Regions from separate parts of the Paenibacillus sp. JZ16 genome, predicted to be linked through region 1. Evidence: riboswitches for the same ligand, from Rfam matches in the RefSeq annotation. Region 1 holds a riboswitch; the other holds the start of a gene.
What was found. Region 1 has a riboswitch for cyclic di-AMP ahead of BJP58_RS19985 (resuscitation-promoting factor). Riboswitches for the same ligand answer to the same signal wherever they lie in the genome.
Positions count from the first base shown of each region.

Region 2: linked by a shared signal. The riboswitch ahead of ehuB (ectoine/hydroxyectoine ABC transporter substrate-binding protein EhuB) and the one ahead of BJP58_RS19985 (resuscitation-promoting factor) in region 1 are both predicted to bind cyclic di-AMP.

Region 1 is NZ_CP017659.1:4,392,439-4,399,875, reverse strand. It holds gene rsmA (16S rRNA (adenine(1518)-N(6)/adenine(1519)-N(6))-dimethyltransferase RsmA) at 1-115, opposite strand, end outside; gene rnmV (ribonuclease M5) at 112-663, opposite strand; gene BJP58_RS19985 (resuscitation-promoting factor) at 849-2,036, opposite strand; cyclic di-AMP (ydaO/yuaA leader) riboswitch at 2,308-2,522, opposite strand; gene BJP58_RS19980 (TatD family hydrolase) at 2,728-3,492, opposite strand; gene BJP58_RS19975 (HD domain-containing protein) at 3,590-4,879, opposite strand; gene BJP58_RS19970 (AbrB/MazE/SpoVT family DNA-binding domain-containing protein) at 5,203-5,457, shown strand; gene rsmI (16S rRNA (cytidine(1402)-2'-O)-methyltransferase) at 5,725-6,618, opposite strand; gene BJP58_RS19960 (tRNA1(Val) (adenine(37)-N6)-methyltransferase) at 6,615-7,382, opposite strand.
Region 2 is NZ_CP017659.1:3,520,183-3,527,619, reverse strand. It holds gene BJP58_RS16160 (flavin reductase family protein) at 1-303, shown strand, start outside; gene BJP58_RS16155 (SDR family NAD(P)-dependent oxidoreductase) at 493-1,236, shown strand; gene BJP58_RS33640 (exosporium glycoprotein BclB-related protein) at 1,294-1,956, opposite strand; cyclic di-AMP (ydaO/yuaA leader) riboswitch at 2,674-2,819, shown strand; gene ehuB (ectoine/hydroxyectoine ABC transporter substrate-binding protein EhuB) at 3,197-4,030, shown strand; gene ehuC (ectoine/hydroxyectoine ABC transporter permease subunit EhuC) at 4,032-4,685, shown strand; gene ehuD (ectoine/hydroxyectoine ABC transporter permease subunit EhuD) at 4,688-5,350, shown strand; gene ehuA (ectoine/hydroxyectoine ABC transporter ATP-binding protein EhuA) at 5,365-6,222, shown strand; gene ectA (diaminobutyrate acetyltransferase) at 6,248-6,760, shown strand; gene ectB (diaminobutyrate--2-oxoglutarate transaminase) at 6,777-7,437, shown strand, end outside.

The DNA of each region.
Region 1 (7,437 bases):
ATATATTCTGATCGATGAGAAAGTTTTGACCCAGACTCTTCTTGAAGGAGAATCCATGCCGTGAGATGATCTCCTTCGTCCGTCTTGGTGTTGATATATCCTCGATCCGATTCATTGGCTTACGCCCCCTTCTTCCAGCTGTGAAAGTGCGGCCAGAAATTCTTCCCGCGATATTTGAAACATGGCCAATCGTTTATGGAATTGCTTGCTGTTGCAATATCCGATCCCGAGCAGGTTTCCCATCGTCATACGCCTTGCAGCAGCCTCCGGATGGGCTGATAATCCTGCCTCCAGCATGTCCTCCAGACTGATCAGGCTCTCTCCGCCCTCAAAGGAGGTATGTACCCGCTCCAGCGCACGCCGTATCGCTTCTGGCGAGGCATTCTCTACGCCGATATCCCCTTTGCGGGTAGCATCCGCTTCCGGAATAAAGGCATGCTTGCAGCCAGGGACACCCTGATCCACAATTTTGCGGATCCGCTCCCCTGCATGGTCAGGATCGGTTAATATAATAACGCCTCTGCGCTCCTGAGCAAGCGCTATGCGTTTCAGGATTTGTTTATTGATCGCTGAGCCGCCCGTTTCGATCGTATCTGCTTCTACGGCCCGTTTAATGGCAACGGTATCGTCTCTGCCTTCCACAACAATCACTTCTTTAATCATGCGTTTGTTCTCTTCCTTCCCAAGAAAACAGGCTTGTACAACCTCTAGGTTCTACCAACTTAGCCCTATATACTCCGTTCTTAACAAAACAAAAGAAGAGGAAATATTCCCTCTTCTTCATCATTATATATTATAAGCTAAATAGTATAGCATTAGAATGGTATTGTAAATTGGAATTCATGCGTCTAGTTCAATTCAGGTTTAACCGGACCGATCACGTAAACGGTGCGGCCGCTCTTCCGGCCGAAGTTTATGGCCGATTTCAGTGAATCATAATACACATCGATTTTGTTGCCTTTGATGGCACCGCCCGTATCTTCTGCACGACGGAAGCCAATGCCTTCGATATAGACCCACCAGCCGATCGGGATGATGTTAGGATCAACGGCGATGGTGCGTCCTTCTGTAACGCGTGTACCGGATGCAGTGCGTGTACCGATTCCCTGCTGCTCAGCGGAATACGCCGTCATCGACACGTTGTTCAATACCTTGCTGTATTTAAAATCAACGCCTGCCCGAGAAACCACGTTGTTCTCGACAGCCTTGGCGGTCGTTACTTTTTTCGTGCCGGACAATTTAGCCGGTTTAGCCTTTACATCGGTGGCTGCCGCCTGAACGATGACAGGCTTCTCTACTTTTTTCGTGCCAACAGCAATGATTTTATCCTTCGTTCTGCGTTCAATCTCTTGGGAGACCTTCGTCTTGGAAACCAGCTTGCCATTGTGGTAGACCTTCTCATAATGGTTCACCATGAGACCAGGCTCGCCCCGCTGAATAACGCGGTTATCCCCTCTCTCAAGCGATGGGTCGGCTGTTTTGATCACGCGGAAATTGCGATCCTCCGTCTCTTTAACTTTTTGTTTCGTGACGCGAACGACATCGATATTCATATTGCTGGTCAGCTTCGTGTTCTGTGCCGGTTGTACTATATCTTCACCCTGGATCGTAATACCAGCCTCTTTAAGTACATGATCAACCGTATCCTGGGATGTAAATATGGTTTTGGTTGTGCTGCCTACTGTAACTTTGACTGGAATTGCCCGGTCAATGATGATCCGGTCTCCATCCTGGATCGCGCCGTTTAAAGGCATCGAAATCTGATCCTGAGGACTCAACGTGATCGCTTGCTCATCCAGCAATTCCTGCAGCAATGATCCACGTGTTTCTACTGTGGTGACACGACCATCGACGACAAGCTGAACCTCCTTGCCTGCCTGATCATGTACGACCAACGATATGAGAAGTGATACCGTAACGGCACCCATGGCACCGAGCAACATCAGTTGACGCAAATTGTCATGCTTCCATCTCAATGCGTAAGACATGCTGGATGATTGTGATTCATGGGTTTCTTCAGGTTGAAAAATGCCCACTATTCCATCCTCCTTCATAGTCCCGCCGTCTAGGTAAACGCATGAATGCATTTGACGTGACTATAGCAATTTTTCTCACAAGGCGCCCTGCTATCTATCTACACCCTGCGTCAATTCCCGTCTTTCCGTCCATGTACCACCACCCCTTGTTTACCAAGAGTATGATGATCCCCTCTCCATTATTCAAAAATAAAAGAAAGCCATTGAAAGAGTACTAGAGGCTCTAACGTGGCTTCCTGATGATTAGAATCATGGAAATGGTATGCACGAGAATTCCCCTCTTATTTCGCTTACGGAGTTAGCTGTCGGGTTCGGACGTAAGAGAGACGCCCTAGATCCGGATACCCGCTCATGGCGAGATCCTTCAAATTCACCCCAAAGACCCGAAAAAGAAATCAAATACAGCTGCGCGCATTCAGACCAGTATGCACGGCGGTATCGGTTCCCCCGTTCCCCAAAATTTCGGAGATTAAGCGAGACGGTTCATGAAATATTCGGCCGCGATCTGCACATCGCAGCTTCTTATCACTGAAAAGATGATATCCTGTTTGTATGCAGGTTGTAAAGCAACATTCAACCACATTTTCTCATGTAAAAGGTTAAAATATTGTAATATCAACGCCTTTTCTGATTAAAAAACTTTAATTAATCGAAAATGCTCCCTTTTTCATCGCTTTTGCTCTCGTTTTCGTTAAATACCAAATCGTTCCAGCGCATTTTGGGTGGTAATTTGGGCCAATTCCTCATAGGACAACCCTCTAATTTCGGCTGCCGCCTCCGCCACCAATTTTACATAAGCGGTCTCATTTCGTTTCCCGCGGAAGGGATGAGGTGTTAGGTAAGGGGAGTCCGTTTCGATCAATAATCGATCAAGCGGAACCTGCGCCAAAACCTCTTTGGGCTGCTTTGCATTTTTGAAGGTAATCGGCCCGCCAAACGAAATATGGAATCCCATATCGAGACATATTTTGGCCGTTTCCCAGCTTCCGGAGAAAGAATGCATGACACCGCCCACCTCGGAGGCTTTTTCCTCGCGCAAAATTCTCACGATATCTTCATGCGCATCCCGATTATGAATGACAATCGGCATGTTCAATTCCCGGGCCAGTCCGATCTGACGCCGAAGCACTCGGTGCTGAACTTCTTTCGGAGACGTATCCCAATAATAGTCCAAACCGATCTCTCCTATAGCCACCACTTTCTCGTGACTGCACAAAGAGGCGATCCAATCCAGGTCCTGATCCTCCATGGTAATGGCGTCTACAGGATGCCAGCCTACCGCTGCATATATAAAATCATAAGTTTCTGCCAGCTTCATCGTAGTCGGAATCGTCTCCCGGTTAAATCCAATATTGATCATCCGGGTCACGCCGGCTTCGAGCGCCCGCTGGATTGCCTCTTCCCGGTCTTCGTCGAATTGGGGAGCATCCATATGAGTGTGCGTGTCGAACAACATAAAATCCACACTCTCCTTCCTGTCGTTTCTGTGTCGTATATCTTCCATTAGCTGGGTAAATTGCAGATAAACCAAATGTTCCTGTTTTCCAACTAGGTTAATGTTGTTGTTTAAATACACTGGCTATCTTCTCCGGCATTTGAGCCAGCAGCGGACTTACCTTCTCCTCCGGATAATAAAGGTGGTACCGTCCTTTATGAATGCCGCTGATCGAGCGTACAATATCGGATACTTCCGAGATTTCCTTCAGCTCATCATGCCGATCCAGAAGCAGGATTTGCTTCTCGTTAAGCGGCATATCGGAATGAACCTTATCATAAGGAAGATCCGTTGGAAAATCAATCTCCAGGTCATATTCCGGATGCAATCCCACGGCACTGAATGCGTGGCGTATCCCGTCGATGGTCTCCAGATCGATGTTGTCGATTTCTACATATTTGTAGAGCTTTCGGTGCATGAAACGGCCGCATAATTCGCTAAGAAGAGGATCTTCCTCCTCCGTCCATTGCAGAAAGGCCGTTTGGATCAGAGCTTCATCAAGGCGCAGATATTGATTCACCCCGATATTCCCCGAAAACAACGCAGGAAGCGGTTCGATCATGAAACGAAAAGCATATCCACGGTCATGCAGTTCCTTGGCCCGGCGGAAAATTTGGCGCAGGATAATTTCGGAGCTTCGGGTGACAGGATGAAAATACACCTGCCAGTACATCTGATACCTTGACATCAGGTAATCCTCTACGGCATGCATACCCGATTCCTTCACGACGACCCGATCCCGGTACGGCCGCAGCATCCGCAAGATCCGGTCAATATCAATCGTTCCGTAATTGACTCCCGTATAATACGCATCCCTTAACAAATAATCCATCCGGTCTGCATCCAGCGGACTAGTGACCAGGTTTATCACAATCGGCTTGTCGTAGGTTTTGTTAATAACCGAAGCCACTTTCTCGGGGAAATCCGCTCCAAGCTCCCGCAGTACCTGATTGACGCAAGTATCCCCAAGCAGGATCCGGCATGTCCAATCCTCGTGATTCATATGAAAAGCTTCTTCTATAGAATGAGAAAAGGGCCCATGCCCCAAATCATGCAGCAGAGCCGCGCAGAGGGCAACTTGCCTTTCCTCGGCAGGCCAATCGGAGTACCCCCTCCGTTCGAATTGAGAGATGATTCTTCTCGTAATTTCATAGACTCCCAGTGAATGGGAGAATCGGCTGTGCTCGGCCCCGTGAAAGGTCAGAAATGAAGTCCCGAGCTGTCTCACCCGGCGGAGCCGCTGGAATTCCGGGGTATCGATTAATCGCCATATGATATCGTCTTGCACATGAATATAATTGTGGACGGGATCCTTAAACACTTTTTCTTCCGAAATTGGTGAATGCATTCCATCTCAACTCCTTATCGTTTTGATTTGGGTTTTTGCCGATAAACACTTCTTTTGACATCTAATGTCGAACCATGTCGAATAAGGTAAAATTACGCTTTCCAAATCGACAAATAGAAAACCGCAGCAAAAATTGGTTCGTTTATGGTAATTACGTTGCTATACAAGGGTTTCGTTCACTATACTTTCGTAAATAGGTTCCGATTTTTCAAAAATATAGGTTGACTGTTTTGGGAATCGTTGGTACTATAAATAACATAAAAACTAGAACTATGTCGAATTATGACTTTTTTAAATTATGGCGAGAGGGGCATTTATAAGTTATGATGAAATCAACAGGAATTGTAAGGAAAGTCGATGAGCTTGGACGGGTCGTCATTCCAATTGAGTTACGCCGTACGCTCGGAATTGGTGAGAAAGATGCATTGGAGATTTATGTAGACGGCGAACGCATCATGCTTAAGAAATATGAGCCTGCCTGCATCTTCTGTGGTAACGCTGAGAATGTCACTTACTTCAAAGGTAAAATTGTTTGCCATGAATGTATCTCGGAAATCCCTACACCTGTGACAAATTAAGATTTTTAGTATATAATAGCATTATTACATTTTGTTAATTCTAACCTTTTTCATATCTCCTTGGTGCCTTCCTCGGCTATGAACCCGGCCGCAGGAGGGTCTTTTTTTGATATTAAAGAATTTATAAGTTTTCAGCGAAGTGAGCAATTCTTTAATCGCATTTATTTATATGTTTTGGGGTCCCCGCAAAGGATTTGAATAAACATCGAAGCATAGGCCCCACTTTGTGGGGCTATTTGTTATCCCCCTGCGCCGAGTTACGCTAGATCACGAATCCGTCAGGAGTGCATTATAAATATCCCGCTTCGATACACCGCGATCACTCGCGGTTTTTTTCATGGCATCCTTGCGGCTTAGTCCTTCCCGCTCATAATGTTCCACATGCTCCTGGAGCGAAAGCTCCTGCCACCAGGCATTTTTCTCTTTAAGCTCCTCTTCTGCACTGCCGGCTTCAACCACCAAACAATATTCTCCCAGCGGCGGATGCTCCGTGAGCCAGTCCAGACATTCGGAGATTGTTCCGCGCAAGAACTCCTCGTAGCGCTTGGTTAGTTCGCGAGCCAAGGTCACCTTCCGATTTCCCAGTACCTCCTGCAAGATCTCCAGGGTCTTTTTCACGCGATGCGGAGATTCATAAAATAATAACGTTCCCTGCGCCGATTGCAAAGCTTGCAGCTGCTGGACGATATCTTTGCGCTCCCGCGGCAAAAAGCCGATAAACGTAAACCGTTCGGTCGGCAAACCCGAAACGATTAAGGCGGAAAGAGCGGCATTGGCCCCCGGGATCGGAATGACCGAAATGCCCGCTTCAATCGCAAGTGAAACCAGATCACTGCCAGGGTCCGAAATCGCCGGCAGACCGGCGTCGCTGACGAGTGCCACATTTTTTCCTTCTATTATATAACGTATGATTTCAGGCCCGCTGGCCGCCTTATTATGCTCGTGATAACTAAACAGCGGTTTGGCCGGAATTTCGAAATGGGTCAGCAGCTTGCGTGACTGCCTCGTATCCTCTGCGGCGATAATATCGCACTCCTGAAGGATGCGCACGGCTCGATAGGTCATATCCTCCAAATTACCGATCGGCGTTGCCACCAAATACAGAGAGCCCGGGCTCCCCTCTCCCTGGTCGGCATAACTTTGCTGTATAAGATTTCTCATTCGTTCGTCTCATCCTTATGTGTTCCGTAGTAAATTTCCATAAAATCCGGTCCATAGTTTCCTTGCTCATCATACACGATCAGCGGGGGCTTCAGCCGAACCTCAGGCTTCCCGTCCCGAATCCCCTCGATAAGCACCATGTTCGCTTCCATATTCACGCGCGGATGGACAAAGCGGATGACTTTGGGCTCAATCCGGTATTTGCTCATCAGCGTAATGATTTCTGCCAGCCGCAGGGGCTTGTGGACCATGCTCATCTTCCCGCCTTGGCGAAGCAGTCTTGCACAGGATTCAATTACTTCCTCAAGCGTACAGTGAATTTCATGCCTGGCAATCGCCTGGTGCTCATTCAGCTTCAAGTCGCTGCCGTTCATCGGCATATAAGGCGGGTTGACCGTAATCAGGTCGTACGCTCCATACCCTTTTTCCTTGTACAGTTCCCGCAGATCTCCTTCATGAATCGTGATCTGATCCTGCAGATCATTCATCTCGACGCTCCGTCTGGCCATGTCTGCAAGTCTGGGCTGAATCTCAATCCCCTCGATCGGCGCTCCTGTACGTGTTGACAGCAGGATCGGAACAACTCCGTTTCCCGTGCACATATCCAAAATACGGCCCCTGCGCGGAATGCTGGCAAACCTGGCGAGCAGGACGGCGTCCATGGAAAAGCTGAATACCTCCTCACTCTGGATGATGCCAAGCTCATGGGTAAGCAGATCATCAATCCGCTCGGATGGTTGCAATAACACTTCTTTCAATTTCATAGTTTCAACCCTTTATCTCCATAATTCCAAACACGCTCTTCTGGTGTATCGGCTC
Region 2 (7,437 bases), 870 kb from region 1:
GACGAGAGTGAGCTTGACCGAACCAAACTAACCCCTGTCGTAAGCGAGGTTGTTAAGGTTCCCGGCGTTCTGGAATCCAAGATTCGCATGGAATGCGTGCTGGAGCAGGTGGTCACGTTGAATGGCGCGGATCAGCTGCCTGCTGCTGATCTGCTGATTGCCCGCGTAGTCCGCTTTCATGTTTCGGAGGAGCTATACGAGCAAGGCCGGATTGACGCTGCCAAGTTGAAGCCTGTCAGCCGTATGGCGGGAAACATCTATTCTGCACTGGGAGAGATGTTTACGATCGAGCGGCCGGTATAACAACGGACGGGCGGATAAAAAGGTTAGGACGCAGCGAATATCAAGTCGTGAACGTTCATAAGCCGTTATTCGATACTACGTAGGTCTATGAAAGAAACGGGGCTTGTGGAATATCCTGCCTGAAGTATGCAAATTCTACATGAATGTGGGGCTGATATGATGAATTCACAAAATAGGAGTGGTCGACAAATGAAGTTTGAATCCAAGGTTGTCATTGTAACGGGAGGCGCCAGCGGGATCGGCGAAGCAGCGGTAAGGCTTTTTGTGGAAGAGGGAGCCAAGGTTGTTATCGCGGATTATTCGGACCGGGGACAAGCAGTTTCCGATGAATTAAGAGGGGCAGGCTTTGAAACGCTGTTCGTTAAAACGGATGTAACCCAAGAACAGGAAGTTGCAAATATGGTGAAGCAGACGGTTGAGCATTTTGGCCGTGTCGATGTATTGTTCGCCAATGCAGGCATTGCTCATGATGCTCCTGCCGATCAGTTGTCGATGGACAACTGGCAAAGAACGATTGATATTAATCTGACAGGAGTGTTCCTGTGCGATAAATATGTAATCCAGCAAATGTTATCCCAAGGAACCGGAGGGGCGATCGTAAACTGCGGCTCAATCCATAGCCATGTCGGAAAAGCGGGCGTTACCGCCTATGCTTCCGCTAAGGGAGGCGTTAAGCTGTTAACCCAGTCGATGAGCGCAGATTATGCTCCTAAAGGGATCCGGGTCAATGCCGTATGTCCGGGATATATCGATACTCCTCTTATTCAGGGAAGAACGGAAGCGATCACCCAGCACCTGGTCGGCCTTCATCCGATGGGCCGCTTGGGACAGCCGGAAGAAGTAGCCAAAGCCGTGTTGTTCCTCGCCAGTGAAGATGCGTCCTTCATTACAGGCACGAGCTTGCTGGTGGATGGCGGATATACAGCCGTGTAAATAAAGCAAAGCCCCGATATAAAATCGGGGCTTTTTTTTGCAGGTGGAAAACGAAACTTATATAATGCTGACACCAGCGCTGCCGTAACCTGCCACTGCAGTGACAAGTGTTGCGCCAGCTGCGGTTGCCGAGAATACCATTAACAGGCGTGTATTGGCCGGCACCGGAATAGCCAGGCCTTCTACGAAGCCGTTGCTTACCGTACCGAGAGCGAGAACGCCCGTAAGAGGCGGAGCCAGCGTAACAAGAGCGCCTGGTACCGGTGCGAAAATGTTGCTTGTAGCCGGCGCACTGTACAGTTGTGCTGTAATTGTAACCGTAGTTCCCAGCAGGGAAAGCGCCACAGTAGTGCTAAAGGTAGCGGAGATGCCAGTGATGGTACCGGCTCGTGGCGTGTTAAACGCCATGTTAAGCAGAGTTCCAGCGGCTCCAGTGAGGTCAATCGTACCGCCAGCCAGCGTAAACGTATTGGCCGAGTTACCAAATCCTACGAGACCAACGGATCCGACTAATCCGCCTAAAACGGTGGTCAGAGCAAGCGGTATGCCGGATGCGAATGGGATGATGGCTCCTCCGGCGGCTGCTCCTGTAGCCCCTGTTGCCCCAGTAGCTCCAGTAGGTCCCGCAGGTCCGACAGGTCCGACAGGCCCGACAGGTCCAGCAGGTCCGGCAGGTCCAGCAGGTCCTGCAATACCAGTTGTCGGTCCGGCAGGTCCCACAGGCCCGATAGGTCCGACCGGTCCAACCGGTCCGATAGGACCCTGAGGACCTACAGGTCCACGGATAGCTCTTGGGCATCGACGCTTTTTAATGCCACCGCCGTGGCCTTTATGATCACCATGACCATGAGACGGGCAATGCTTTTTCTTCGCATGAATGACTTTTTTCTCTATTTTTTTAAGAGCACACAATTTTCTCTTTCTAGAAGAACGTTCCAAATGAAGCACCTCCTTTAGATTTGTTCTATACTACGCAAATACTCTCGGTACGGCATGGGTTAATAGCGCATAAATGATAGATAAACACCTATAATTTCCAGAATGTACGCTAGCCCCGGAGGCATTCATCTATTGACGAATAGCAAAACTATAGGATGAATTTCGGATTTCCCTACGATATTCATAGGCTCGGTACGCAGCGGTTCAAAAAAAAATTTGCGCCGTATTTACGCCGTAAATGTGTGGGGAAAGCTTTCACAATCCGAATGTAATTCATGGCATAAACGATCCACCACATGAATGAGTAAGGGAGGCATGGCAAATGCCTGCTATATAGCGAAAAATGAGACTGGAATAAAATTACTGCATCGTTGGGGGAGAGGCTTGAATGAGGCATTTTTCATGCTTGTCATAGGCCCTGGAAGAGCGGAACTTCCGCCTCTGAATTTCCAGAAAAAGCGGTTAAAGGGGTTTGACTTTTCCTGAAGTTCCCTTTATCATGGACACACGCTTAGTTTCCGGCATACATTTTCCGGAAAGCGGGGGAACCAGTTTCATCAGGGGCGAGTCACTTGGAATCACGAGTGTAGGGTACCATCTTACCCGAGTCCGTCAGCTAACCTCGTCAGCAGTGGATGGGTCTTGCATACATAATGGATGTTCATAACAAAGGCCCTTAATTCTCTTTAGGGGCCTTTTCTCTATTTTTTGACCCCCTGCTGGCGGAGCTATGTCTAGATCCCCTGTTTGGTGGTCTTTTTGTATTCTGCTAAAGAGGAGGGGCAAGGCCTGCAAATGTTTAACCAAAACCAATTAAATCGGTCAGATGGCATTGGGTTTAAGCGTGGAAGGAGATGGATGAATCATCTTCCCTGAAGGTCCGACCCATGCAAGGTATCTGAATACGCTTAAATCCCAGTTAACATATGGGTTAACATGGATAATTTCAACATGCCATTTTTAAGAATACCAAAGTCATAATGAAAGGTTGTGGGAAGTTTTGAAGAGAGTGGTTGTACTGATGTTGTCATTGATTATGGGGGTGTCGCTTGCGGCTTGCGGCGACAAAGGGAGTACATTGGAGCAAGCCATTGAGCAGGGGTATATCACCGTGGGATTTGCGAATGAGAAGCCTTATGCCTATAAAGAGGCCAACGGGGAGCTGACAGGAGAAGCGGTTGAGATTGCGAGGGTTATTTTGGAGCGGCTTGGCATCAAGGAAATGAGGGGAGAGCTTACGGAATTCGGATCGCTGGTTGCCGGACTGCAGGCCGAGCGGTTTGATCTAATTACCGCAGGCATGTTCATTAATCCGGATCGCTGCTCTGCCGTATTGTTTGCTAATCCGGAGTACAGCATCGGGGAAGCCATTGCGGTGAAGCAAGGGAATCCGCTGGGACTCGGAAGTTATGAGGATATTGCCAATCATGACCAAGCTAAGGTCGCCGTTATGACCGGTGCGGTCGAAATCGGCTATATGGAAAAGTCCGGCATTCCTACGGACCGGATTGTGCAGGTCCCCGATCAAGCCTCGGCCATTAGCGCCCTTCAGGCAGACCGGGTGCATGCAATTACCATGACGGGGCCGTCCCTGCAGGCGATGCTGGATTCGGCCAGCGACGACAGCATCGAACGCGTGGCTGATTTCGAGCAGCCGGTCATCGACGGCGAAAGCGTTCGCGGTTATGGAGCTACGGCTTTCCGCCAAGCGGATACCGAGTTCCAGGAGGCTTATAATGCGGAGCTTCAAAAAATGAAGGAGTCGGGCGAGCTGCTGGAAATTTTGCAGAAGTTCGGGTTCACAGAAGAAGAGCTCCCGGGCGAGATGACGGCCGCTGCCCTTTGCGGGGAATAGCATGCCGAATTCGTGGATTGATTTTCTCCCTACGCTGTTGAAAGGGGCGGAGATCACGATTGTAGTTGCTTTCTTTTCAGCCATTCTTGCGGTCGTGATGTCCTTTGCAGCCGGGTTATGCCGACTGTCGAAGCTGTGGATCATTCGCACGTTGACAGCCGTGTACGTGGAAGTCTTTCGGGGGACCTCCTTGCTGGTGCAGCTGTTCTGGTTGTATTTCGCCCTTCCGTTCATCGGCGTCGAGCTTCCGAAAATGCTGGCTGCGATCCTCGCGATCGGGTTGAACTTCGGCGCATACGGCTCGGAAATCGTTCGCAGCGCCGTGTTGGCCGTTCCGAAAGGACAATGGGAAGCCGCTGTAGCGCTTAATCTGAGGCCTTGGCAAAGACTGTGGAATGTCATATTGCCTCAAGCGTCCCTGCGAATGCTTCCCCCTTTCGGGAATCAGCTTGTGGAGCTCATCAAATCCACCTCACTGGTTTATTTCATCACGATGGCGGATTTAACGTATCAGGCGATGGTGCTCCGCAATAATTACATCTCCTGGACGACCGAGATTCTGGTGCTGCTGCTCCTCATGTATTTTGTCATTGCTACGCTCGTTTCGCTGGCAGTTCGACTGCTGGAGCGTAAATGGACAGCGGGGAGGTTATAGTCATGTGGGATTGGAACTATGTATGGGATATCCTGCCCCAGCTCTTGAGTGCATTAAAAATGACGGTATGGGTGACGATCTGCGCTTTCGCGGTGGCATTGATCATCGGATTGCTGCTTGCTTTTGCAGCGCGGAGTCGGTTTAAGGTGCTGTCACTAATAACCAAAGGAATGATCGAATTCATTCGCAATACACCGCTGCTGGTGCAGGTCTTCTTCCTGTATTACAGCCTGCCGCTTCTTACCGGAATCTCCATTCCGGCCTTCTATGCCGGGGTGATCGGTCTCGGGCTGCATTACAGCACATATCTGTCCGAGGTGTACCGATCCGGAATCGAGGGAGTGCCGAAGGGACAATGGGAGGCTGCCACAGCACTGAATTACACGAAAGCCCAAACCTGGCGAAGTATTATCCTGCCGCAAGCGGTGCCGCCGATCATTCCGGTACTCGGTAATTATTTGATTGTTATGTTTAAAGAGACGCCGATTCTATGCGCCATAACGCTTGTGGAGATGATGCTGACGGCCAAAAATATCGTGTCGCAGTCGTTCCGTGCATTTGAACCGTATACGATGGTCGGGATTCTGTTCCTGATCATCAGTTATATCGCCTCATTGCTTGTGCAAAGGCTGGAAAAACGCATGAATCTACAGCGTGGAAAATAAAAGGAGGGAATCAATTGAATGCCGTTGTGATCGATGAGCAGGCGGAAGCGTCGAAGGTGCCGCAGCAGGAGGGAAATCCCGTTACCGCTACGGGTACAAAGCCGATTGTGAAATATACCGGCGTGACCAAGTCGTTTGGTGATCTACAGGTGCTTAAAGGCATCGATCTGGAGATGCAACCTGGAGAAAAGGTGGCTGTGATCGGTCCGAGCGGATCAGGCAAAACAACGATGGGCCGGATGCTGATGACGCTGGAAGAACCCACCGAGGGAACCATCGAGGTTGATGGTGAGCTGCTCTGGCATATGGAAGAGAAGGGCAAGCTGGTTCGGGCCAATGAAAAGCATTTGCACCGGATGCGCTGCAATGTCGGCATGGTCTTTCAGCATTTCAATCTGTTCCCGCACATGAACGTGCTTCGGAATGTGACGGAGGCCCCGCGCAAAGTGCTGGGTTTATCCAAGGAGGAGGCGGAGGAGCGGGCCGTCTCCATGCTCAGTAAGGTCGGTTTGGCCGACAAATTGAAGATGTACCCGTCCAATCTGTCCGGGGGCCAGAAGCAGCGGGTTGCCATCGCCAGAGCGCTGGTCATGCGGCCAAAGGTTATGGTGTTTGACGAGGTGACCTCGGCGCTTGATCCCGAGCTGGTCGGCGAAGTGCTGGAGGTCATCCGGGAAATCGCGGAGGAAGGCGAAATGGCCATGATGCTGATTACGCATGAGATGGATTTTGCGAAGGAAATCGCGGACCGCGTCATCTTCGGAGCCGAGGGAAGGATCGTTGAGCAGGGCACGCCGGAGGAGATATTCGATAATCCCCAGAGCGAGCGGCTGCAGAGCTTCCTGCAGCGATTCCGTTCAAACGGAAATTAGTTCTGGAAAGAGGTGATTGTATAGAATGGCTGTGGATACCGATATCGAAATTGTTTACCGAAGACCGAAAGCCCGGGATGGTACCCGGGTGTGGGAGCTTATACGCGACACCGGATCGCTTGATCTGAACTCTCCCTATTGCTACATGCTGCTTGGAGATTACTTCCATGATACCTGCATGATTGCCGAGCATGAAGGAGATATCATCGGTTTTATTTCCGCCTTCCGTTCTCCTCGCAATCCGGAGACGCTGTTCGTATGGCAAGTGGCCGTTGCTAATTCGCATCGGAGGCAAGGCGTTGCAAAGGCAATGCTGACAAATCTGATGAATCAGAAGGCATGCCATGGCGTCCGTTACATTGAAGCTACGGTATCGCCGAGTAACATGGCGTCCCGTCGTTTGTTTCTCGGTTATGCCGAGGAGAAATCCATTCCCAGCACCGTAACCGTAGGTTATGGAGCAGAGATGTTCCCCGATGGAACATCCCATGAAGATGAGCCGTTATTCGTGATTGGCCCCTTTTTCAATGACATTTAAACAAATGGAGGGAACTATGGACAACCAAGTCATGGAGAAACCGAAGCTTACTGTGTTTAACAAGCTGGAATCGGAAGTAAGAAGTTATTGCCGGAGCTTTCAGACGGTTTTTGACAAGGCCCGAAATGCGAAGCTGTGGGATACGCAGGGGAATGAATACATTGATTTTTTTGCGGGAGCCGGGGCTTTGAATTACGGACATAACAATGAGAAGATTCGCGAGAAGGTAGTCGACTACATCCTGAAGGATGGCGTCACGCATAGCCTGGATATGGCTACGGGTGCGAAGGAAACGTTTCTGACCCGATTTCAGGAGATCATCCTGAAGCCGCGCGGGTGGGATCACAAAGTGATGTTTCCCGGTCCGACCGGAACGAATGCCGTAGAGGCCGCGCTCAAAATCGCCCGTAAAGTGACAGGGCGCAGCACCGTTCTGTGCTTCACGAATGCCTTTCATGGCATGTCGCTCGGATCGCTGGCGGTAACCGGCAACTCCTTCAAGCGCCAGGGTGCCGGCGTGGATCTAAGTCACTCCGTGTTTATGCCGTATGACGGTTACTTTGGTGACGACGTGGATACGATGGCATATATGGAGAAACTTCTGGATGATCCGGGAAGCGGAATTCCGCTGCCGGCCGCAGTGATCGTCGAGGCGGTGCAGGGGGAAGGCGGATTGA